Regions from separate parts of the Thalassotalea ganghwensis genome, predicted to be linked through region 2. Evidence: predicted binding sites of a transcription regulator. Region 2 holds the regulator's gene; each other region holds the start of a gene.
The links. The regulator MetJ, encoded in region 2, represses methionine synthesis genes. The targets are predictions, from matches to a motif close to TAGACGTCTAGACGTCTA.
Positions count from the first base shown of each region.

Region 1: ACSLUH_RS18345 (cystathionine beta-lyase) is a predicted target of MetJ. The motif match lies at 2,362-2,379, and genes of this name have one in related genera.
Region 3: metK (methionine adenosyltransferase) is a predicted target of MetJ. The motif match lies at 4,633-4,650, and genes of this name have one in related genera.

Region 1 covers NZ_JBQRUM010000027.1:1,295-9,792, forward strand. Annotated here, with positions in the region: gene ACSLUH_RS18340 (dicarboxylate/amino acid:cation symporter) at 1-1,124, shown strand, start outside; gene ACSLUH_RS18345 (cystathionine beta-lyase) at 1,151-2,332, opposite strand; gene ACSLUH_RS18350 (DNA polymerase II) at 2,463-4,898, opposite strand; gene dinG (ATP-dependent DNA helicase DinG) at 4,982-7,072, shown strand; gene ACSLUH_RS18360 (substrate-binding periplasmic protein) at 7,076-7,852, opposite strand; gene ACSLUH_RS18365 (MBL fold metallo-hydrolase) at 7,970-8,498, opposite strand, start outside.
Region 2 covers NZ_JBQRUM010000013.1:405-8,902, reverse strand. Annotated here, with positions in the region: gene argE (acetylornithine deacetylase) at 133-1,281, shown strand; gene ACSLUH_RS13385 (hypothetical protein) at 1,296-2,756, opposite strand; gene metL (bifunctional aspartate kinase/homoserine dehydrogenase II) at 2,870-5,314, opposite strand; gene metB (cystathionine gamma-synthase) at 5,338-6,498, opposite strand; gene metJ (met regulon transcriptional regulator MetJ) at 6,739-7,065, shown strand; gene ACSLUH_RS13365 (malic enzyme-like NAD(P)-binding protein) at 7,135-8,376, opposite strand.
Region 3 covers NZ_JBQRUM010000020.1:23,401-31,898, forward strand. Annotated here, with positions in the region: gene ubiH (2-octaprenyl-6-methoxyphenyl hydroxylase) at 1-581, opposite strand, end outside; gene pepP (Xaa-Pro aminopeptidase) at 618-1,949, opposite strand; gene ACSLUH_RS16830 (UPF0149 family protein) at 1,958-2,527, opposite strand; gene ACSLUH_RS16835 (cell division protein ZapA) at 2,760-3,068, shown strand; RNA gene ssrS (6S RNA) at 3,202-3,383, shown strand; gene murI (glutamate racemase) at 3,773-4,570, shown strand; gene metK (methionine adenosyltransferase) at 4,759-5,946, shown strand; gene ACSLUH_RS16855 (APC family permease) at 6,070-7,353, opposite strand; gene ACSLUH_RS16860 (FimV/HubP family polar landmark protein) at 7,478-8,498, opposite strand, start outside.

The DNA of each region.
Region 1 (8,498 bases), on a different contig from region 2:
TCGTTCCACTAGTTTTAGCTTCTGTAGTAAGAGGACTCGCCTCGAATAACAACCCTGACGCATTAAAACAAAATGGCTTAATTGCGATTATCTTTATCATTGCATCTACCATGATTGCAGCTACGGTTGGTATTGTGTTAGCGTTAACCATTCAACCTGGACAATATATTGATGCGACCAACCTGATTGATAGCAATATTGCCCCACTAACGAGTGTTGCCGCCAGCGGTTTTCCTGACCTTGCAGACTTACCAAATAAAGTATCGGAGCTCATTCCAAAAAATCCACTAGCGTCAATGGCATCTGGGGAAATGTTACAGGTAATACTATTCTCGGCGGTCTTAGGTGCTGCCTTACTGTCAATCCCCGCACAACAATCAAAGCCTTTGTTTGATTTACTGGGGGCTTTACAAGAAGTCAGTTTGCGTATTGTTTCATGGGCAATGTTACTTGCACCATTTGCGGTATTTGGCTTGATCACAAAATTGGTCGCCAACCTTGGCATCGACGTATTAGCCGGGATGATGATTTATGTGGCAACCGTTGTACTAGGTATCCTTATTGTTGCGATGCTTTACTTTATCGTTGCTGCGTTAACCTGGTCAGGCAAGCTTAAAACGTTTTTAGGACACGTAAGAGAGTTATTATTATTAGCTTTTTCAACCAGTAGTTCTGCTGCGGTTATGCCAATAACCTTAGATGTCACAGAAAATAAATTGATGATCAAACCGGACATTGCTCGTTTTCTCGTGCCACTGGGTGCAACCGTAAATATGACGGGTACCGCTATGTATCAAGGCATAGCAACAGTATTCTTAGCGCAAGTTTTTGCCGTCGACCTAAGTTTAACCAGTTATCTCTTTATTGTGACTATGGCCGTTGCGGCATCAGTCGGTTCACCTGCAACACCTGGTGCTGGCATCATTATCTTAAGTATGGTGCTAGAAGGTGTTGGTATTCCTGCTGCAGGTATCGCCTTAATTCTTGGCGTTGATAGAATTTTAGATATGTGCAGAACATCCGTTAATGTATTGGGAGACGTTGTCTCTTGTACAACGGTGGACTACTTTACTAGAAAGTCCACGTCAGCAGAGGAACCTACCTCTACTGACCTAGAAAAATGACGCTTGGCAACGCTTGAAAAATGAACTTAACGTGAAGCTAACGCTTGGTTTAGTCGATCGAACCCTTTGGCTAAATCGTCAATTAAATCATCGACATCTTCTAAACCAACATGTAAGCGAATTAACGGATAGCTATCCTGCCATGTCGTCGCAGTTCTTAAACGCCCCACATTAGTATTACCCAGTATTAAACTTTCGAAACCGCCCCAAGAATAGCCCATTTTGAAATGATGCATACCATCGAGTAACGCATTTAATGATTGCTGATCACCTCGGTTTAAGACAAACGAGAATAAGCCATTAGAGCCGCTAAAGTCGCGTTGAAAAAACTCATGACCAGGACATGATGCAAAGGCGGGGTGTAAAACACGATCAACTTCTTCGCGTTGCTGCAACCAATGTGCAATTTTTAAAGCACTTTCTTGATGCTGTTTTAACCTGACACTTAATGTGCGAATACCTCGCATTGCTAGATACAAATCATCTGGCGAGGTACATTGCCCCATTAAGTAACTATTTTCTCTTAATTGTTCCCAATAGGGTTCAGTTGCAACCGCTGTTCCCAGCATGACATCCGAATGACCAACAATATATTTTGTCGCCGCCTGAATAGAAATATCAACACCATGTTCAAAGGCATTAAAATTAACCCCTGCCCCCCACGTATTATCTAACATGACCATGCAATTATGACGATGCGCGACTTCTGCTATAGCGGGCACGTCTTGAACTTCCATGGTAATAGAACCCGGTGACTCAAGAAAAATTAGTCGAGTATTGGCTTGAATTAATGCTTCAATACCTGCGCCAATTAGCGGATCATAATAGGTTGTCTCAACGCCAATATTCGCTAACATCTTATCGCAAAAATCACGCGTGGGCTCATAGGCATTATCAACCATAAGAATGTGATCGCCAGTTTTAACAAACGATAAAATAGCATTGGTTATTGCAGCGGTTCCTGAAGGATAAATAGCACATCCTGCCCCACCTTCTAACTCCGTCATTGCATCCGCAAAGGCAAAAGCCGTACTTGTGCCGCGGCGACCATAAAAAAGTACTTTGTTACCACGATTAGCTGTAGCATGTTTCATTTCTTTCACGCTATCAAATACAACAGTTGACGCTCTCTCTACTGGCGGGTTTACCACACCGCGCGTCCATTTTGATTGCCTTCCTGCATTAACAATTTTGGTATCTTTTTTCATATTACTGCCATTACATCTAAGTGGTTTTATGGATATCTAGACATCTAAAATAACGTTCAGTGTATAAGGTAAAACACCTGTTTGTATACAAGTATTTCAATATAAACCAGCATTAAGGAGAATAAGCCAACTAAAACAGTTGCATTTGTTTATCCGTGATTTGGTCAAAGCTACAGTCGATAAACGGTAGAATATCATCAGCGATTGGCTTTAACTGTCGCTCTCGATAAAAATCATAATCTAGCGGAGCATGCGCATACTCAATGACTTGTGGGCCTTCGAGTGTCATAACGTACTCAATCCACCCTTTTTTCTGATATTTTAATGGTTTACCATTTTTTAAGTTGAGTTCATCAGCGTGTCGAGCCGCTTTCACATGCGGGGGAATATTTTTTACGTACTGATCGAGTTTACGTGTTAATCGTTTACGATAGACGAGCAAATCATCAAATTCTTTCGAATATAATCTAGAGACAATAGACTTGACGTAGTCATCAACCGGCTCCTGTTTAAACACTTTCATGTAGAGCTCTTGTTGAAATTCTTTACTTAACGCTGTCCAATCACTGCGTACGGTTTCCATCCCTTTAAAAACCAATTGTTTGTCACCGTTTTTGTCGATTAAGCCTGCATAGCGCTTTTTAGTACCAATAACACCAGTTTGTTTTTGATTATCTACCCCTCGAATGGTTGGCATAAAAAATTGCTCAAAATGTGTTTCAAACTCAATTTCTAGATAGCTTTTGACCGCAAATCGAGCATCAAGGTCTTCATCCCAATGCGTGTTGATAAAATTTGCGAGCTCTTGGCCTAAGGTAATGCTTTCTTGAGCGGTTTTATCATTGCCGGCATGAATAAATATCGAGTCGGTGTCACCATAAATCACCTTAAAGCCTTTCGATTCTATCCACGCTTGTGTTGTTTTAAGTATCTCATGGCTACGTTTGGTTATGGACCCCGATAATCTAGGATCAAAAAATCGACAACCGGTTGAGCCAAGCACCCCATAAAATGAGTTCATTATAATTTTAATGGCTTGCGATAATGCGGCATTATTATCGCGTTTTGCTTTGTCGCGCTCACTCCATAGGGTTTTAATAATTTGTGGTAAAAAATGCTCTTCCCTAGAAAAGTAAGCGCCATCAAAGCCTGAAATTGCATTTTCTTTATTGAGCAGTCCTTCTATCATCCCCATTGGGTCAATATTAAATGTACGAATAATACTGGGATACAAGCTTTTAAAATCAAGTACGAGTACATTTTTATATAGCCCAGGAATAGAATCCATGACATAACCACCAGGCGATGTGAGCCCTTTTAAACCATCGCCCATATTGGGCGCAACATAGCCGGCTCGATGTAACTTTGGTAAATACAAATTTGTAAACGCAGCAACTGAGCCACCGATACGATCCAAAGACAACCCAGTTAAGTGTGCTCTTAACATGGCAAAATCGAACAGGAGCGTTTTTTCAAATATTTTAGTGACTAATCGACAATCTTCGAGGTTATACGTTGCTAACGCCAACTTATTATGATGAAAATTATGGGTGATTTCAGCAACCCGATTATCAACATTTTCGACTTTCTTCCCTACTCCCAGTAGTTCTTGCGCTACAGATTCTAGTGAAAAGCTACTAAAACGGTAAGTTGCACTTTTTAACATATCGATACCATCAATAACCACTCTACCGGCAATATCAATAAACAGTTGTTCACTTTGGGTTTGTTGCCGCCATCTTGGTTCACTACCATCACGACCTAAAGTAAAAGGAATTTTGTGAAGATCAAAACGTTTTTGTAGTAAAGCAAAGTCAAAATTTATGACATTCCAGCCGATGAAAATATCAGGGTCATGTTTAGCTACCCACTCATTAAGCGCATTTAGTAAAGCTTTTTCGTCTTCTAACCAAACAAGCTCAAAATCGATCTCTTGTTGAAACTGTTCGGCTTGACCTATCATTAACACGGTTTGACTGTTTTCGCTGTATAAGCCAATAGAATAAAGCTCTCCTTGCATCGAACATTCGATATCTATCGATACTACCGATAATAACGAAGTGGTTAATAACGCTTTATCGTCGCTTTGCTTACATTTTACCTCGGTAACAGTGCGATAAGACTTAGCACTTTGTTCAACCAGTTCACCTGAAAACAAAATTTTGGCGGTGATAAATCGCTCAATAAGAAAGCGCTCATCTGGCCTAAAATCATCTTCATAACACTTGATTTTATGCTCCTTAAAGAAGGTTCTTATCGCATAAAAATCACGTAATTGTTGAAAATAAACGCCAACCACCTGCTGTTGGCCAAAAGTCTTTAACGAGAGTGGTTTAAATGTAACTTTTCTTCTATCTGAATAAGATAACAACTTGCTGGCTTTTTCATATTGATGCTGTTCAATAAAAAATAACGGTTGCTGATGCTCTATTACCAATTGAACTGGGCCCGATAGTGTTTTAACCCATAAAATAACTTGGTTACTTCCATTAACATCGACGGTTTGACGTGTAAGCAAAAACCCTTGCTCGACGATGGATGCATTTTTTTTATCGGAATGTGGCATTAAAGATTCTATTTAGCGACAATAAGCTGTTAATATATACAGCAGTGTAATAGATACCGCTAACAATGGAAACCTTTAGCTCAATGTTAAGTGATAAGATAAAAACAACGATCAGAGCGTCATATAAAGCAATTGGGGAAAACCTCAGTAATTTTAATCCTCGCAAGCAACAAACGTTTTTGATCGCTGAAATCGCCAAAACATTAGCTGGTGAGTATGATAAAAGTCGTAAAATTATTGCCATAGAAGCAGGCACAGGCACCGGAAAATCGCTTGCTTATTGTTTAGGTGCAATTCCGTTAGCCATCTCTAAAAAGAAAAAAGTCTGTATTTCTACCGCAACGGTCGCACTTCAAGAACAGTTAGTTGATAAAGATCTTCCCTTTTTAAAAGCTAATGCCGGGATCGATTTTAACTATACCTTAGTTAAAGGTAGGCAACGTTATGTTTGCCGGCAAAAGCTCGCTACTGCAATATCAACAGGCGATGAGCCACAAGCGGGATTTACCTTTGCCCAAAAGCCAAGTGCCATTGATGTAAAAATACTTAACGCGATGCATGTAAAGCTCAAAAATGGTCAGTGGCAAGGTGATTTAGATTCTTGGCCAGATCCAGTACCCGCTCATATTTGGCAAGCAATTCAGTGTGATAAACATAGTTGTTTAAAACACTTAGCAGAACATACACATTGCCCTTTTCACAAAGCCCGTGAAACCATGGATGCCGCTGACGTTTTAGTGATTAATCACAGCTTACTGTTGTCTGACTTAAGTTTAGGGGGCGGAAAAATCCTACCAGAGCCTGATGAAACATTTTATATTATTGATGAGGCGCATCATCTAGCCAAAATCACTCGCGATCATTCCAGTGCGACAATTGCTATTAAAGGAACAATAGACTGGCTAACCAAATTAAAAGAAACTGGTGATAAAATATCAAATATTGTCAAATCTCAATCAGCCATTTCACCGGCATTGAAGTTAGGAGATGATTGCCAAGATATTATTACTGAAATGCAAAAAGTCGTTACCTTTATCGACAATAATGCTCCAGCCTATTTTTCTCAAAAAAACGCCCAAGAAGATAGAACCTACCGCTTTGAAAATGGCTTGATCCCAAAAACACTAAAACATTGGGCGGAAGATCTCGCTGAGCTTAGTAAAAAATGTATCAACCATACCAATAAGCTATATAACCTCACCATGGAATCAGTAAAAGATGGTGATACACAAATGTATTTAGCAGAGCCATTGCTAGCCGAATCCGGCTTTATGATCCAACGTTTAGAGAATTTCAATGCCCTTTGGCAAATGTACGCCAAAACCGACAGTGATAAAGGTGCACCTCTCGCTCGCTGGATTGAACAAATCGAGGGAAAAAAGCAAGACTACCTGTTATCAGCTTCTCCGATTGATGTGGGTTTTACCCTAGAAGATATGTTGTGGTCGAAATGTGAAGGTGCTGTTTTATGCTCAGCAACAATTATGGCACTAAATTCTTTTGAGCATTTTCGCAAACAAGTTGGCCTCTCAAATAATGATGGTACTCAGTACCAGCATGTGAACTCGCCATTTGACTATTATAATAACGCAACCTTAGCCATTGCTAATATGGATAATGAACCGAGTGCGCCATCGTTTACCGATGAGCTTATAAAAAAGTTACCTGAGCTCATCAGTCAAAGTAATGCAACCTTGGTGTTATTTTCGTCTTATTGGCAAATGGAACAAGTTGCAAAAGCGTTGCGGGATAAATACAAAATGACCCTGCTCGTTCAGGGAGAGCAATCTCGTCAACAACTCATAGAACAGCATAAAAGTAATTGTGATAAAGACAAGGCGAGTATTTTATTTGGTACACAGAGCTTTTCTGAAGGATTAGATCTTCCGGGTAAATACCTGACCAATTTAATTATTACTAAACTTCCTTTTTCTGTGCCAACGTCACCAGTTGAAGAGGCGCAAGCAGAATATATAACCGCAAAGGGAGGCAATCCTTTTATGTCATTGTCAGTACCTGAAACCTCTAAAAAGCTAGTGCAAGCGACAGGTCGATTACTTCGCAATGAAAAAGACTCTGGCACAATAACTTTACTTGATAAAAGAGTATTGACTAAACGATACGGCAAAGAGCTACTTGCTAGTTTGCCACCTTATCGTCAAATACGGCGTTAGCGTTTATTTCGCTTTTTCAAGTAACCGCTGGTAGTTGCCGTCTTTTTTCATTTGTTGTAAGGTTAACTGCAGCTTTTCAGCAAGATCTTGATGTTGCTTATGCATAAAACTATATAAATTAAGCTCAACTAACGGCGGTGTTTGCACACTAATTTTATCGTTAAAGCGCGCTCGGTAGTTTTTTAAGATCATCTCACCCGTCGCTTGACTGGTAATAGTAATATCTGCGCCACCATCATAGACCATATCAAAGGCTTTAACCGTTGAAATAACGGGATAAAGCGCTTTAAAGTGCTGACGATTTTCCTCGATAAACTGAGTACCTTGTTCATAAGCGACAGTTAACTGGCTCAAGCTAGACCAACCATCGACAGCGATGTTTTGTCGACTAAATACACTTTGTTCGATGATAAAAAGAGACTCATCAACACGAATTAAATTAGGATATAGTTGAGCGTCTAGGCTTGCTACACGAAATGCCACACCATCTAACTTTTTATCATTAGTCCAAATAAGTGCTCGTTTGTTGGGCATATGCAATAAACGAAAATCATACCCCAGCTGATTAAATGCGAAAGTTAAAACCTCTTGGGCTTGTCTATACAACAGGGTGTGCTTAGCATTAGTCGTACCAAAAACAACCGTCACTCTTTGACTTTGATCATCATGGTGGTCTCGTGTACCTTGTAAAATCGGTTTTGCAAAAAGCACAGAGCTAAGCAGTATGGTTACTACCAAAATAATTTTAACAATGGATGAACCACGAGACTTTGCACTCATGGACAAACTAATCGCCAATTCTAGTTAACTCCCTTTGGAGCAAATTGCACCTTAACACCATTTGCGTATTTACATTAGCTAAATAAAATTATAGCACTTTAAGGTCACTAACTCGCCTTATTGCTTGGACAGCGCAATGACTTTAACTTCTTCCGGTACAGAAAAATACTGTAGCGTACTATTTAACAGTGGCTGAGGTACTTGTTTCGGTACATGAATACCGACGTGCTGCTTGGCATTAAGCAATTTAGTTAAAATAGTGCGCCCTTCACTCGAGCCATAAAACCAATAAGGTGGAAAGTTAATATCTGTTTGAGTTTGTTGCCAAAATGCTTGATAAGGCTGATAGTGACTGGTTAACGGATCAGCGTCTCCCATATGCATCATCGTTGCCCGCTCTTCTAGGGTGATACGAAAAACCATATTTTCAACGTCTTGTCGCTGAGGCCAACCAGCATGTGGTATACGAACCGCTTCTATGCGTAAGTTTTCAACCGATTTTTGCCATGGTTTATCATTAAACGCTAATGCAATTGCATTTAACCTAGGTTTAACCTCTTCTTTAACAATCGGCATTATTTGATCCACTGCTTGCTGTGGCGCAAACAACAAAGTGTTCTGATTAAGAAAAAGGTATTTAGCAAGA
Region 2 (8,498 bases):
TTAACCGTAGTTAAATAAATAAGTATTGAAGCTGAACAACAACTCAATTAATCTTGTCTATACTTCAACAACGGCGAAAATACCACCTAATGGGTAGATATGCAACTATTTAGCATAATTATTTTATAAAAAATGAAAAATTTACCAGGCTTTAAAGAAGCATTGACACAATTAATTGCACAACCTTCGATCAGTTCGGCATTACCCAATTGGGACCAAGGCAATTTGTCTACTATTCAATTACTGGCCGCATGGTTTGAGCAACTCGGATTTACCATCAACATTCATAGCGTTCCTCATTCTCGAAATAAATATAACTTGTTGGCAAAATTAGGTGATGGTGACGGCGGTTTATTGTTAGCTGGGCACAGTGATACCGTTCCTTACGATGAACAACGATGGCAAAGCGATCCCTTTCAGGTGAAAGACGCTGATGATAAGTTTTACGGCTTAGGTACCTGCGATATGAAAGGCTTTTTCGCCTTTATTTTGCAAGCTTGTAAGCAATTGCATAAGCAATCATTAAATAAACCACTCTATATACTGGCAACAGCAGATGAAGAAACGACCATGGCAGGTGCCCGTTTTTTTATGGAAAAGCAATGGATAAAACCTGATGTGGCGGTTATTGGGGAGCCAACCAATTTGGTGCCAGTTGTTATGCATAAAGGCCATATGTCACATAGAATCAAAGTACAAGGTCAGTCGGGGCATTCAAGTCAGCCAGATCTAGGTGTCAATGCTATTGAGATTATGTATCAAGTACTCAATGCGTTGCTCGAACTTAAAGAAAAATTAGCATTACATTATACCAACCAAGCATTTGCTGTCCCCATGCCTACCCTGAACCTAGGTGCTATTAGTGGCGGTGACAATGCCAATCGCATTTGTGGTTATTGTCACTTAGATATCGATATGCGCGCATTGCCAGGACTTAAAGACGAAGAGCTAATTACTTGGTTAACCGAAGCGCTAATGCCAATTCAGCAAAAATTTCCTGAGCGGATCAGTATCGAAGAATTACACCCAAGCTCGCCGAGTTTTGAGCAAGATAAGGCAAGTGAATTAGTACGCTTTGCTGAAAAGATATCCGAACATTCATGTTGTGCTGTGAATTATGCAACTGAAGCCCCGTTTATTCAGCAACTTGGTTGTCAAACAATTGTTATGGGGCCAGGTTCAATCGATCAAGCCCATCAACCCAATGAATTTTTGGCGTATAATCAAATTGAGAAAACAGAGCTGATGCTGGTTCAGTTAATCAACAAATATTGCATGTAAGGGATGAACTTCTGTTACTTATTGCTCTTGTTCCATAGCTTTTGATTATCTTTGATCGTGAAGTAATCACCGGCATGCCAATACCTTGGCAATAAGTCGAGCTTTTTACGCTCTTGATAATTAGAAGCCAAGAGCTCTAAAATCTCATTTAAGCGCTCTTTACTGATAGTGGCAAAATCTTTTGCCACATCAACATTGTATAGGTTCTTATCTTTTTCAATAATGATATCTTGGCCAAAGCCGATAAAAGTGAGATGTCGTGTCGCTGTTCGGCAGATTGGCTGTTCACCATCCTCTGGGTAAAGTTGGGTAACTATAGCGTACTCGTAGCGATCACTTTTCTCACCATCTTTGTCTGTAGGGATATAAGTCACCCCAAATCCTTGAGGGAAGTCACCCGTTATTTTATATAACGCATCAACAACCAACTGACTGCAATTACCTTTATCAGCATTTTGATTAAGCGCTTGATATACCTTAGGTAAAAGCTTGTAGCTATAACTCGCCTTGGTGGATAAAATTATCGACGTGTAAATTTGAGGCACTTTCAATAGATTACCAATCCCTTGTTTTGGGGTAATCGAGCCTTTTAATAACTGTTTAATAAAAACGAGTTTTTGATGCTCAGCAATATTAAATTTATCTCGCTCTTCTTTGGAATTCCCGACATAGATAGGCGCGCCAATACCATCAACCAAAAACTTGACCGTTTCACGAAAGTTAATTTGTAGTAGCGCCTTTCGCTCTTCAACGGGTAAAGTACGATGAATATCAAGCTTACCATCAGCGCCTGTTAATATTTTTTGCGCATCGGGATGATAATTGCCGATATCCTGAATAATGGCCGCCATTAAAATTGGAACTTTTATTCGGTCAATAACTGACTCGAACGCCTCTTTATCATTTGCAGCAAGCACTTCATAATCGCCTACCGATAACTCAGCTAAGCTATCTTTTAGATACGGGTGTTCAAGTACAGAGGATTGGTCGAGGTATAACCGATCAAATAGGCGTAAACACAAAATCCCTTTATAAAGCGATTTGTGGCGCTCATTAACTTCAGCGACTTTTTTACCTTCGGTTGGACTGATCAGCTGAATGGTGCCGAGAAATTGTGCCGATTTGCGACTAGTTTCTTCAAACGTTGCGCCCTCAGTTAACGAGAGCACCTCTTCACAGACTTCAAACAAATACTTATAACGCTCATTACTTTCATAACGTAGCTCTTGTTTAAAGTCTCTCAATTCTCTTTCAACGCGCTTAATTGCCGTTTTGTTTTCTTCGGCATTTTCCTTTAACGTGGCAATTTTAGATTTGTAGTTATCAATTTGCTGCTGATTTTCCGCCTGTAACTCGAAAAATGCAATGGCACGCTCTAGTAAAGAGTCTTTTAATATACTGCGGCCATACAGCTTATTTAAAAGCTGTTTGACCTTAGTAGTAAAGTTAGTGTCACTGTAATTTTTCTTCGACATGAATAGGCGATTTCTTGTTCAGCATTATTGTTATCACCTTCTAATGCTAGTTAATAATTACAGAACACTCAAGCACTTAATTTCTTTATCGATCAAAGTACTTAATCCTAAGGCTATGCGCCTTTTAGTTTTACTTGACGCGTTCTTCCTGATAATTGTTTGCAAATATGCACAAGATCTGAGTGCAATCCACCTGCGGTGACATCTCGTCCAGCACCTGGCCCTCTAATAACCAGTGGGTTATCTCCATACCATTGACTATGTATTTTAAAGATATTGTCTCCAGGAGAAATATTGGCAAACGCATCATCCTGACCAATCGCTTCGATACCAACGCTCGCCTTAATTCCTCGCTCACTGACCGATAAGCGCGCGATATAACGCATGCACGCTTGCTCTGCAACAACGTGTTCAAGCTTTGACTGAAAATCATCATCCAATTTAGTTACGCTATTTAAAAACTCTGCTTTTGATAGTTCAGCTAAAGCCTTAGGAACAAGGTTTTGACAACTAATATCTTCTAAAGATAATTCAAAGCCAGCGGTACGAGCCAAAATTAATAACTTACGTTGAACGTCTCGTCCCGATAAATCTTCTCGTGGATCTGGCTCTGTTAACCCTTGCTCAAGTGCCTGTAGCAATAACTGACTAAAGGGTTTTTCACCCGTATAGGTCTCAAAAAGCCAAGATAACGTGCCAGAAAAGATGCCTGATATTTCGGTAATTTTATCTCCACTATCCAGTAAATCTTTAATCGCGTAATTAATCGGTAGGCCAGCGCCAACCGTCGTATTGCCTAACCAAATACTTTTACTTTTATCCGCCGTTTCAACTAATGCTTGATATGTTGAAACCGGAGAAGAAGCCGCCCACTTATTTGCGCCAATAACGTGAATACCTTGCTCAAAAAACCGCAAGTAAAGCTCACTAAACGTTTCACTAGGAGTGATATCTACGACAACCAATTCATCATAAGGGTGATGGGACAACCAATCTAATAACTGTTCATTATCATAGCTTTGCGCATACTGATTAAATTGTTCCATTGCTTCTGAGGCATCGATGCCATCATTATTGATTAACGCTTGCTTAGAAGTTACCAATCCAACAAGGTGAAGATTTTCAAGTTCATGTACTCGATTGAGTTGCTCAGGCAGCAACTCTAAGAAGCGAGTCCCGATATTACCTAAACCAACAACCACTAGCCCTATATGACGGGCATCTTTAGTCATATCATGATGAACATTATTGAGCAGTTCTACGGTACAGTTAAGCGGTAAAATTGCAATATAACTATGTTTACTTTTAGACTTAACAAATTCGATGACCTTGCTGTGACGTAAAGAACGTTTAAAGCGCGCTCTAATATCGCCGTGCTCTGTCACTTTATGACCTACTGTTGCCATAATTGATGCTGGGATAAATGCCACTTCAGTATCGTGACTTGCTAGCCATTGACTAACAGATTTTTGTTGCTCTTGATGAATAACAATAAAGCCTTTATCAACATCATAAGTGATAGCATTAAACTCTTGTGCCGCTTTAAGGCCACTATCACCAAGAAAGCTGTCACTTCGCGCAAGCAATAAATCATTCAAATAAGTTACCGACAATTCTTGTTTTGCTATCTGACCAAAAGATCCGATTTCTGTACCACTGATATTAGGTGCATAACTACTTGCGACATGTAGATGTGTAGCGTGATTAGTCAACGGCTTAAGAGTTTTAGCGTGTAGAACCGGGTTTCCTAAGCGTCCCAATTCTTTAGCTACACCATTGGGTAAGCGATGAAGTTTTCTCGAATGTGGAACAACACGAGGATCAGCACTGTAAATACCATCAACATCTGTCCATAAAGTGACATTATTGGCGCCAACTAACGCTGCCATAATCGTTGCCGAATAATCACTGCCATTTCGCCCTAGCGTTTTAGTTAAGCCTTGACTATCACGGCTGATGTAACCCGTAACGACTGTGAGCTTACCGTCAGCTCTCAAGCTCTTAAGGTTTGTTTCACTGATATCATAAAGTACCTGACAGTCTCGCTCATTATCGATAACAAGGAAATCTCGCGCATCTATAAATGCACTGGGACAAACACGCTCATTGAGAACGGCAGACATCAATCTCGCAGACCAAAGCTCACCAAACGCTAGAAAGTCGTTAGTATAGCTGCCAAAGCCTTCTTTAATCCATTGACGAACCAATAAGAGATCATCACGCAAATATTGACATAATCGTGCCGCACTTGACTTATTAAGTAAGGAATTGATTAACGCCGCTTGGTTACTTTCGAGCATGGCAAGTGACTGTTCAAGTCCGTCATCATTTGTTTCAATTAAGGGTAAAATATCAAACAATTCATCCGTTGTGTCGCCATTAGCGGAGACAACCACGACATCATTTAATTGACAGTGTTGCTGAATAATACCAACGACCCGTTCAATACAAGTTTTATCCGCTAAACTGCTACCACCAAATTTATGAACATTGACGGCTTGCTTAGCCAATTGATTATTGTCAGCACTTAATGCGACAACATTTGCTGCTTGTTCCATACGATACTTACACTTAACTTTAATTAATTTAACTGACTAGCGACCAAAGCATTGTTGAGATCATTAATAATATCACCAATGTCTTCAATACCCACAGAAATTCGTACTAACGATTGCGTGATCCCTGCTTCTATTTGGGCGCTGAGTTCCATGCCTGCGTGTGTCATTGTTGAAGGATGACTGATCAAACTTTCTACACCGCCTAGCGATTGTGCTAAGGTAAACAGCTCGACATGATCGAACAATTTTTTAACCGCTTCTAATCCACCTTTCACTTCAAAACTCATCATTGCACCTGCACTTTCCTGCTGTTTTCTTGCAACATCGGCATTGGGATGATGTTCAAAGCCAGGGTAATAAACAGTATCAATTGCTGGATGTTGATATAGAAACGAAGCAACGGCATCCGCATTTTCTTGGTGCTGCTTCATTCTAACGGGTAGCGTTTTTAATCCTCTTAAAGCCAGATAACTATCAAATGCAGAGCCAGTTATACCAATACAGTTTGCCCACCACGCTAACTCTTCACCTAATTCTTGAGTTTTGGTTACTAAGACACCGCCGACAACATCGCTATGACCATTAATAAATTTGGTGGTTGAGTGAAACACGATATCAGCTCCTAACGCCAGTGGTTGCTGTAAAATAGGCGATAAGAAAGTATTATCAACTGCTACCAAAGCACCTGCTTGAAGACTTAGTTGGGTAACTTTTTCAATATCAACGATGCGCAATAACGGATTACTGGGTGTTTCAACTAGCACTAATTTAGGTGATTGTGCTAAAGCCTTTGCAAGTGCATCATCATCGTTTTGATCAACAACAATCAGCTTAAACTGTCCGCGTTTTGCTAAATGCGTAAATAATCGATAGCTACCACCATAACAATCATGAGGAATAACGACAGAATCTTCCGTCGTTAACAACTGACAAATAAGATGCACAGCTGACATACCAGTGCTAGTGACAATCCCCAACGCTCCACCTTCGAGATCAGCAATGGCTTGCCCAAAAGTTGCTCTTGTCGGATTACCGGTACGAGAATAATCAAATTGACGTTTATTGTTAAAACCCTTTAAGGAATAAGTACTTGATAGGTGAATAGGAGCAACGACAGCGCCATGATGTTGATCACTATTGATACCTGCACGCACCGCAATGGTTGCATTTTTCTTTTCAGACATAACCGTACCTAAAGCCTTTTTTCTAAATAGATGTTTGGACGTCTATAACTCTAAACGTTTTAAATTTCACGGTCAAGAAGTTTTAGACATCTAAACTTCTACACATATATAGTTGACTACCGCCCAACAAACAGTAGAATCATAGCTTGTAACTGTTACCAATTACAGCGATCAAGCATAGTCAGTTGCTCTTATCACTTAACAACATACAATAAAGATAAACAACCCAGAGGTAATTTCATGGCAAAGTGGAATGGCGAGTACATTAACCCTTATGCGGAACATGGGAAAAAAAGTGAACAAGTAAAAAAGATCACCGTTTCAATTCCCTTACGTGTATTAAAGGTTTTAACGGATGAGCGTACTCGAAGACAAGTTAACAATTTACGTCATGCCACTAATAGTGAACTGCTATGTGAAGCATTCTTACACGCATTTACCGGTCAACCTTTACCTGATGATGCAGATCTTGCCAAAGATAACAACGAGAAGCTCCCCGCTAGTGTCAGAAAAGTGCTAGAGGAAAAAGGCATTACCGATTTTTCACGCTACAGTGATGACGACTAGCGATTCAATCTGATTTAAACAAAAAGCCAGTAACTGATAAAGTTACTGGCTTTTTTATGGCAATAGCGTTTATAACATATAGTCTTTAGGCAACTCTAAACCAGCAACCCCTGACTCTACTGCAGCCATCGCGACAGCGCGGGCAACACGAGCGCATAATCGTGTATCCATTGGCTTTGGAATAATGTAGTCTTTACCAAATTCTAATGCTTTATCACCGGAAGCTGCCAGTACTTCTTCAGGCACAGGTTCCTTTGCTAATTCTCTGATTGCATGAACACAAGCAACCTTCATCTCATCATTAATCGTTCTTGCTCGCACATCTAATGCGCCACGAAAGATAAAAGGAAAACACAGTACATTGTTCACTTGATTTGGATAGTCAGAACGCCCAGTGGCGATAATAACATCATCACGTGTCGCCAATGCTAACTCTGGCTTAATTTCAGGATCTGGATTTGAACAGGCAAAAATAACCGGGTTATTCGCCATTAATTTAACATGTTCAGCACCCAATACATCGGGCCCTGAAACACCAACAAATACATCAGCGCCATCAATCACATCTTCAAGCGTACGTTTATCGGTGTTATTGGCAAATAAACGCTTATATTCATTCAAGTCATCGCGACGTGTGTGAATTACACCTTTGGTATCTAGCATGTAAATCTTTTCACGTTGTGCACCACATTTTATTAGTAACTCCATACATGCGATCGCAGCCGCCCCTGCGCCCATACAAACAATGTTTGCGTGACGTAAGTGCTTGCCTTGTATTTCCAACGCATTGATCATTCCAGCGGCGGTGACAATTGCAGTACCGTGTTGATCATCATGAAAAATCGGTACTTTACAGCGTTCTATTAGCGCTTTTTCGATGACAAAACACTCTGGTGCCTTAATATCTTCTAAATTGATACCACCAAAGGTATCAGCAATATTCGCCACTGTGTCGATAAAATCTTCAACGGTTTTATGTTTAACTTCGATATCAAACGAGTTAATGCCAGCAAAACGTTTGAACAAGAGCGCCTTACCTTCCATTACCGGTTTAGCAGCCATAGGACCTAAATTACCTAATCCTAATATCGCTGTTCCATTAGTGATAACCGCCACCGTGTTGCCTTTGCCTGTGTACTTATAAACATCTTCAGGGTTTTCGGCGATTGCTCTAACCGGTTCAGCAACACCTGGACTGTATGCGAGCGCTAAATCTTTGCTCGTTTCTGCAGGTGTTGTTAGCTCAACACTGATTTTACCTGGAGTAGGCAGTGCATGATAATCTAAAGCTTGTTGACGTAAGTCGGCCATGGGGTGTTCCTAAATGCGTTGAATAATTGTAATACCTGAACAAGTACTGTTAACTTTTATTGTTTTTATTATTTATATGGTATTGCATATCACTTGATACAATCAATAGGGTTTTTATATAA
Region 3 (8,498 bases), on a different contig from region 2:
GCTTGCTGATAGGGCTTTTCTCTAATTGCAATATTCGCTGCGTGTCGACATTGAGATTGAGCTCCATCACAACCAAGCAGTAAACTTCCGGTAAGTTGTTTTCCAGACGATAAGGTCAGGCAAACTTGTTGTGTCGTCCAATGAATATCTTCAATAGCTTCAGGCGTAAACCAGCTAACATGCTGACAATGTTTTAAGCGCTCAAGCATAGCTGCCCCAATGGCAGCCATTGGAGCGACATAGCCCAACGCCGAGACCTGATGCGATTCGGCGCTTACTCTAGCTTTACCATAATAGCCGCGATCAGAAATATGAATATCTTCAATTGGCTGGCTATCACTGGCTAATAACGACCAAACATCTAAACGTTTAAAATATTGAACACTCGCATGAGACAACGCCAAAACACGATCATCAAAAGTCAGCTCCGGGCGTTGTTGCAATGGGTGTTTATCAATAATGGCAATCGATAAACATTGACCATCAGGCTTTTTGCATTGGGAGAGCGCTATCGCTGATAAAGCACCAGAGAGTCCGCCACCGGCAATGACAATATCAAAATGTTGAGCAGCACTAGCCATCACTATTCGCCATAATTAATTACAGGAACCTATCCATTAGCGTTGAGCATTTCGCATAAGCTGCTCAATATCTTCAACAGATTTTGGCACACTCTCACTAAGATTTTCATGACCCAGGTCAGTAACGACGATATTATCTTCAATTCGAATACCAATACCTCGCCACTTTTCCTCAACGCTATCATCGTCTAGAGGGATATAAAGCCCAGGCTCTATTGTTAACACCATCCCTGGCTCAAATAAACGAGTTTGGCGTTTATCTTTCACCTGATAATTGCCAACATCATGTACGTCAAGCCCTAACCAATGCCCCAAACTATGGATAAAGTATTTTTTACACGCTTTTTCGCTCAAAAGCGTTTGATAGTCACCACTTAAAATACCTAATTCGAGTAAGCCTTGAGTGAGAATTTCACAGGCTTTATCATTAAGTTCAGCAAAACAAATGCCAGGTTTAACCATTGCAACCGTCTGCTCTAACGCACTATGCACTAGCTCATAAAGCTGTTTCTGCGGGGCGGAAAACGTACCTGACACAGGGAATGTTCTGGTGATATCAGCAGCATAACCATTTAGTTCACCGCCAGCATCAATTAAAATTAACTGCCCTTGTTCAAGGCGATCACTACAATCGGTGTAGTGAAGGATATTGGCATTGTCTCCACAGGCGACAATGCAATTATAAGCAGCATGACGAGCACCATGACGCGCAAATTCATGCAGTAATTCGGCCTCTAATTGATATTCATAAAGCCCTGGCTGAGCTTTTTCCATGGCACGCACATGTGCCCCACCACTAATTTGATTAACCTTACGCATAACAGCTAGTTCAGCTGGGCTTTTAATCAAGCGCATTTCATCGATTATGGCTTGGCAATCAAATTGAGTCGTTGGCGCTTTTATACCTGAGCGAGCCTTTGCTCTGATGTTAGCTAATGCTAAAGCGATATGGTTATTCTCTGCCGTTATTTGACCAGAGCAACTCCAAACAGCCGTTTTATCAGCAAGAAGCTCTTCAAGTTTTGTCGTTAACTCAGTGAGCTCGTAAGCTTGGTCAAATTGATAGTCTTTTATCGCATTATCAACGCCAATACGTCTACCATGCCACACTTCTTGCAGGCTATCTTTTTGACGACAGAACAAAATACTTTCGTTTGTTTCGGCTTTAATCATCACCAAGACAGCATCTGGCTCAGGATACCCCGTCATGTAAAGAAAGGTTTTGTCTTGGCAAAATAAATATTCGGTATCATTACTGCGCGTCTGCTCGTGTCCGGCAAAAAAAACCGCAACAGAGTTCGCTGGCATTTGCGCGAATAAGCGCTGACGACGAGTGACATACTCATCAATCGTTAAAGACATACTCATAAACAATCCTAGTGCAGAGTTTGAGGTTTATCGTTTGGTTCGGGTGGTGTACCTAGCTCTGTAAAACATAACAAAGCTGACATACGCACATATTCTAAAATTTCAAAGTACGCTTGCTCGGTTGCTTCATCGTGGTCAAATTCATCTGAAAGATTCGCAATTTCGCCAAAGTCTTTGAGAACTTCTTTGACATCATCAGACAACACCGCCCGATTTTTTTGCTGTAAACCAAAGCCAAGATTATACCCTTGAACCCAAGCGGCAATAGCATTACCACGCTCTTCAATTGATTCATCATCATCAGGGACAAGCAAGCTAAATGAATAACTATCATCTAAAAGATTTTGCCAAATCTGACTAAACATCAACTTGATGGTCACTTTGAGTTTATTCGGCAAGCCTTCGCCATTGTTCAACATATCATTGACCAATGACAGGTAGTCGTTACTTTCGAAAGAATATCCTGCGCAGATTAACCCTGTTAATACACCATGAATTTCAGCGCCATGTGCTTTGACATTTTCCGCAGTAATAATGGCTTGTACAGTAGCAAAATCGATTAAAGATTCGTCAGACATTAAAAAATATAAACCTTGTTCTATTATGCCCTATATCGTACCACTGCCTGTAAATTGAAGCTAGACAGGAAAAGTGCAATATTCGCGTGTTATTGCTTGCATCTGAAGATCGTCCTCGTTATAGTTTCCACAAAATGCGTGTTATCAAATGCAAAGATGTTTTGCTAATTAATTTAATAACATAGCACATAAATGACCTTTTATTGTTTTACTATAGAGATGTTATCTGATTATGAGTTCGCATAGCGTAACCATTGAAATTGCTAATCGCCGTATGAAAGTGGCTTGTCCTCAAGGACAAGAATCAGCGTTGTTGCAAGCAGCTCATGAAGTAGACACTCGAATAAAACAGGTTCAAGAACAAGCAAGCACCACGAAAACCCCAGAACAAACCTTGCTAATGACTGCGTTAAACTTAGCTCATGATTTGTTACAATCTAAACACCAGCTTGAACAAGAAAAACTCGCCATGCAAAATCAAATCGATTTGCTACAAAATACCATCAAGCAAGCCGTCAGCAACACCAAGAAGAAAGCGTAGTACAGGCAAATTTGTCTAACTTGCGGTTTACTTGACAATTAATCAACGAAATTCGTTTACTATCCAAGCAAACAACACAAACATTGATTTAACCCCTTAAAACTCTCATTAAGTTTAGCTATACTATGGGTTAAGTCTTCTGGGATGTTTGTATGTTAACTATGTCCCTGAGCCGATAAGTTTTACCTAAGGAAACTTATTACTGGCTATTGAGCAAGCCCAGCTCGTACTGGGAAGCCTACGGCCAATATGCAGTTTCCGCCCTGAACACACGGTGTTCAGGACTAATGTTGACGACGGCATTCTGGAAGTCTTACTCATCACGTTAAGGTGATCACCTTAAAATGAATTAATAACACATTTCTGAACTTACTCCTTTTCAGCAAACTCAGGTTATGCACAGTGATCTTCATTCTTATAGTTTTTTGATTATTAATAACCTCAGCTCTGCATAATAAATGCATTTCTAACACCTATTTTTAATTACTTCTGCGTTATATTGTTGTGAAATAGCTGACTATTCCTACAACAATACGCCTTGAATTCAGTAAAAAGTAGCTTGCTAGAAAGACGTAGCTAGCTTAAATGTATGATTTTATTGCCTTCTTGCTAATTCTTATACAAACCTAAGGTTAAATAATTTAACTCGATTTCTTACTTTGGTATCATCAACACTTTAAAGCATGTTGCGAGCCACATAGAATTTGACTTATCACAACAAATCGATTGGATTATTTGATTCAGGTGTCGGTGGACTATCAATCACTAAACGTGTTCATGAGCTTATGCCGAATGAATCGTTAATTTATTTAGCAGATAATCAATTTGCACCTTATGGAAGGTTGTCAGAGCAAGAGATCATTAATAGAGTTAACACTATTGCTGATTGGTTTGTTAAACAAAATGTTAAAGCGCTTGTGTTGGCGTGCAACACCGCAACAGTAAATGCGATTGATCAGTTAAGACGGCGGGTTTCAATTCCTATTATTGGTGTTGAACCAGCGATAAAGCCTGCAGTAAAACACAGTAAGACACAACATGTCGCGATATTAGTTACCCAAGCGACATCCACCAATCAACGTTTTCTTTCATTGATAAAGCAACATCAACATAACGCCAAGGTGCATATTATTGCATGCCCAGGTTTAGTTGAGATTGTAGAACAAGATAAAGTGGGTAGTAATGAATGCCATCGCTTATTGCAACAATATCTTGCTCCTATAGAGCAATACGATGTTGATACCATTGTCCTTGGCTGTACCCACTACCCCTTTCTAAAACATGAAATAATCAAACGTATTGGTGAAAATATTGAATTGGTTGAAACGGCAACACCTGTTGCAAAGCAACTGGCCCGGCAATTAATTGACCATAAAATTGCCACCGTTACCGCTAGTACTGGCAGAATATCTTTTTATGCTACCAACACCAATATCGCTCAAGAAAAAATATTTTCGCATTTGTGGCAAAACAAAATCACCTTGAAAGACGCAACTATCTAATTGAAATATAAAGATTAAATAGGGAAATTTACCTTTCACACAAATAAAACCATAAAGACATTTAGACGTCTAGGCGTAAAAAAACTAGCAAAAAAAAATTATCACGTTAAAATTGAATTTAATAAAACTTGTGGCAAGTGCTTTGCATCTTGGCATCACATTCGTTTTTACTATTTTACTGAGGTTATATGTCTAGACATTACTTTACATCTGAGTCCGTATCTGAAGGACACCCAGATAAAATTGCTGACCAAATTTCTGATGCAGTACTAGATGCAATTATCGCGAAAGATAAGCATGCTCGCGTAGCTTGCGAAACTATGGTTAAAACCGGTGTAGCAATTATTTCTGGTGAAATATCAACATCCGCTTGGGTGGATTTAGAAGATTTAACCCGTAAAGTCATTTGTGATATTGGCTATACTTCATCAGATGTCGGTTTTGACGGCGAAACTTGTGGCATTATGAACTTAATCGGCCAACAGTCGCAAGAAATCGCACAAGGTGTTGACCGTGCAGCTCCCGAAGAGCAAGGTGCTGGCGACCAAGGGCTAATGTTTGGTTACGCAACCAATGAAACAGAGACATTAATGCCTGCGCCATTATACTACTCTCATCGTCTCGTTGAGCGTCAAGCCGAAGCTAGAAAGTCTGGCGTTTTACCTTGGTTACGCCCTGATGCAAAAAGTCAGGTCACGTTTATTTATGAAGATAACAAACCAGTAGCCATTGATACGGTTGTCTTATCTACTCAACACAACCCTGATATCAAGCAAGAAGATTTGCACAATGCGGTAATGGAAAACATTATCAAGCATACACTTCCAGCAGAGTTACTAACGCCTGAAACCAAGTATTTTATCAACCCAACAGGTAGTTTCGTTATTGGTGGACCTGTCGGCGATTGCGGCTTAACGGGAAGAAAGATTATTGTAGATACCTATGGTGGTATGGCTCGTCATGGTGGTGGGGCATTTTCTGGTAAAGATCCGTCAAAGGTTGACCGCAGTGCTGCTTATGCAGGGCGTTATGTTGCAAAAAATATCGTAGCCGCGGGTTTAGCCGATCGTTGTGAAATTCAGGTCAGTTATGCAATTGGCGTTGCTGAGCCAACGTCTATTTCAATTGAAACCTTTGGCACAGGCAAGGTATCTGAAGAAAAACTGGTAGAGCTCGTCAGACAAACGTTTGATTTGCGCCCTTACGGCATAACCAAGATGCTTGATTTGCTGCATCCAATGTATCGTCAAACCGCGGCATACGGCCACTTTGGTCGCGAACCGTTTGAAATGACGGTAGGAGACGACACCTTTACGGCTTTCTCATGGGAAAAAACCGATAAAGCAGACGAATTAAGAGCCGCTGCTGGCTTATAATCCTCAGCATATTAATCTAAAAAACCTCACTTTGTTTATAGTGTAAAAAGTGAGGTTTTCTATTCAAACTATTTTACCTAAACAAAAAACTTACCTAACTGACGATAATTGATACAGCGTGTATTAACTATTGTTTTGTTGAGCTCTAGTATTTATCGTTGTTAAAAAATAAAAAGCAGTTCCAACCAATGCTACACCAGCAAGTGCTTGCCAATGAAATACGTTGGTTTGTGTTACCGCCCAAAGGCTAATAAAAATGGCTATTGGGGCCATTAAAATGATGGCAGTGTTGAAGGTTACCATGCCAGCTTTTTTACGCAGTATTGGCAGCGCTGCTATCGAGCCTATATAAGCAAGTAAACGCGCTAAGGTACTTACCGCAGCTAGCGCCAAAAAATCGTCCCAAAGCGAGATTAAGATAGCTCCGACACCATAAAATACGATGGAATTAGCTGGTGTACCCCAACGAGAAACAGCGCCAAACCAAGCAGGTAATAAACCATCATCAGCCAAAGCTGGCGGCATACGACTTGCCGATGTGTGACCAGCGGTAAGATTAGCGAGCACACTCAAAACAATCGTCGCAGCAATTAGCAACGCACCAACATCGCCCCAATATTCCCCTGCTAACGATTTAAGGGGTGCTTGTGAACCGGCTCCTGCAATTGCGCTATGACTATACGCCCATTGCAAACCAAAATAGATCAGCGTAACCAAAGCGAAACCTAATACCAGTGCACGTGGCATAGTACGTTTCGGATCTTTAGTTTCTCCTGCAGGAACCGTTGCATTCTCAAAGCCAACAAAAGCGTAAAGTGCCGCTAAAGCAACGCCCTCGACTGCGCTAAATTGAGGAAGGATTATAGCCTCCTGAGACGAAGCGGCACCAATACCAACTAACATTAACAGTAACAATGGCAAGAGCTTAAATATTGTCATCGCACCTAGTACAACGATAACTCGTTTGATACCGATGACATTTATCAAGGTAATACCACCAAGTACGCAAACAATTAACACCACTTTCGCTGAGCCTTCACCTACTGCGGGCCATAATGGAGCCGCGTAAGCGACTAAAACCAAGACATTCGCTCCTTGACTAATTAGTCGAGCGGCAAAAAAACTCCAGCCAACCACAAAGCCAGGATAAGCACCAAAAGCATCACCAACATAACGCTGAGGTCCACCAGAAAGTTCAGTCACTTTTGCCAACTCAGCAAAACATAGCACAATTGCCATTACCAGTACTCCACCGAGAAGTAATAGCCACGGTGAAAACATGCCAACAGCGTTATATAGCACTTCAGGCAAGCCAAAGATGCCAGCACCAATGAGTCCATTAACCACAATAAAAAGCACGCCAAACGTCCCCATATCACGACGGTACTTAGCATGTAACTTCTCCATCAAGATCTCCTTGTTGTGGCTAGAGGTGCTCATAAACGTAAAAGACTGTTAGCTTTGATAAAAAGCTAACAGTCTTCAAGTGAAATTCCAATAACTATATATGTAAAATACAAGCCGATTGGTGCTAATTGTTATTTAAGTTATCCAATAATTGCTGTGCTTCAAACTGCTGTTGTGCATCGCCCATTTCGACAACATCGAGCAAAATCACTTCAGCATTCTCATTATCACCTATTTCAATGTATACCTTAGCAAGATCTAACTTAGCCGCGATACCGTTATCATCTTCATCATCAACGTCAAGTTCATTGCCGTCCATAGAAAACTCTGGAAATTCATTTAAGCCAACATCAATGTTTTCTTTTTTATAAGGTTCTGTTTCCGGCGCATCCAATGAGTCCGATAAGAGAGAATCAACCGAAATGAAATCTTCTTCATTTTGATCGTCTGCTTGCTGAGTCTCTTGTACCTCATCAATTTCATCACCAATATCAAATGTATCAGATAAATCTTCTTGCTCATCTTGTCCTGCTGGTGCTTCTTCTTCAATATTGGCGAGCAACTCATCAAAATCTAAATTGTCCAATTCTTCGATATCGTCGATTTCGTTGCTGGTATCCTGCTGCGTTTCAACTTCTTCACTGTCATTGAGTAGGTCAGCAATGACGGCTTGATCATTAAAATCAGGATGTTCTTCTAATGTTTCGTGCTGGTCAGCCTCTTCATCAAGCAACTCTGATAATGCCGACTCATCAAATGTAGCCTCTAACCCTGCTAAAATATCATCGTCTGATTCTTGCTCACTGATTTCATTTGACGACGTTATTTTTTCGCCATCGTCATTGTCACTTGTGTCACTACCTTTAGACGAATGGCTTTCAACATCAGCAAGAATTTGTTCAATATCAATCTCTTGATCGTCTTCGCCTAATGTGATTTGTTCAGATTCTTCTAACGCATCAGTCAGTAATTCGTCTACTTCATCTACTGCAGGAGTTGCTTCTGTCTCTTGATTTTCACTTTCCGCTAAAATTGCATCGATATCAATGTCATCAGTATCTTCAACATCATCAGTGCCTAGCTCATCAATTTGCTCCTCAACCTCTTGAGCCTCCATTGATTCGCGTTGTGCGATAACATCACTA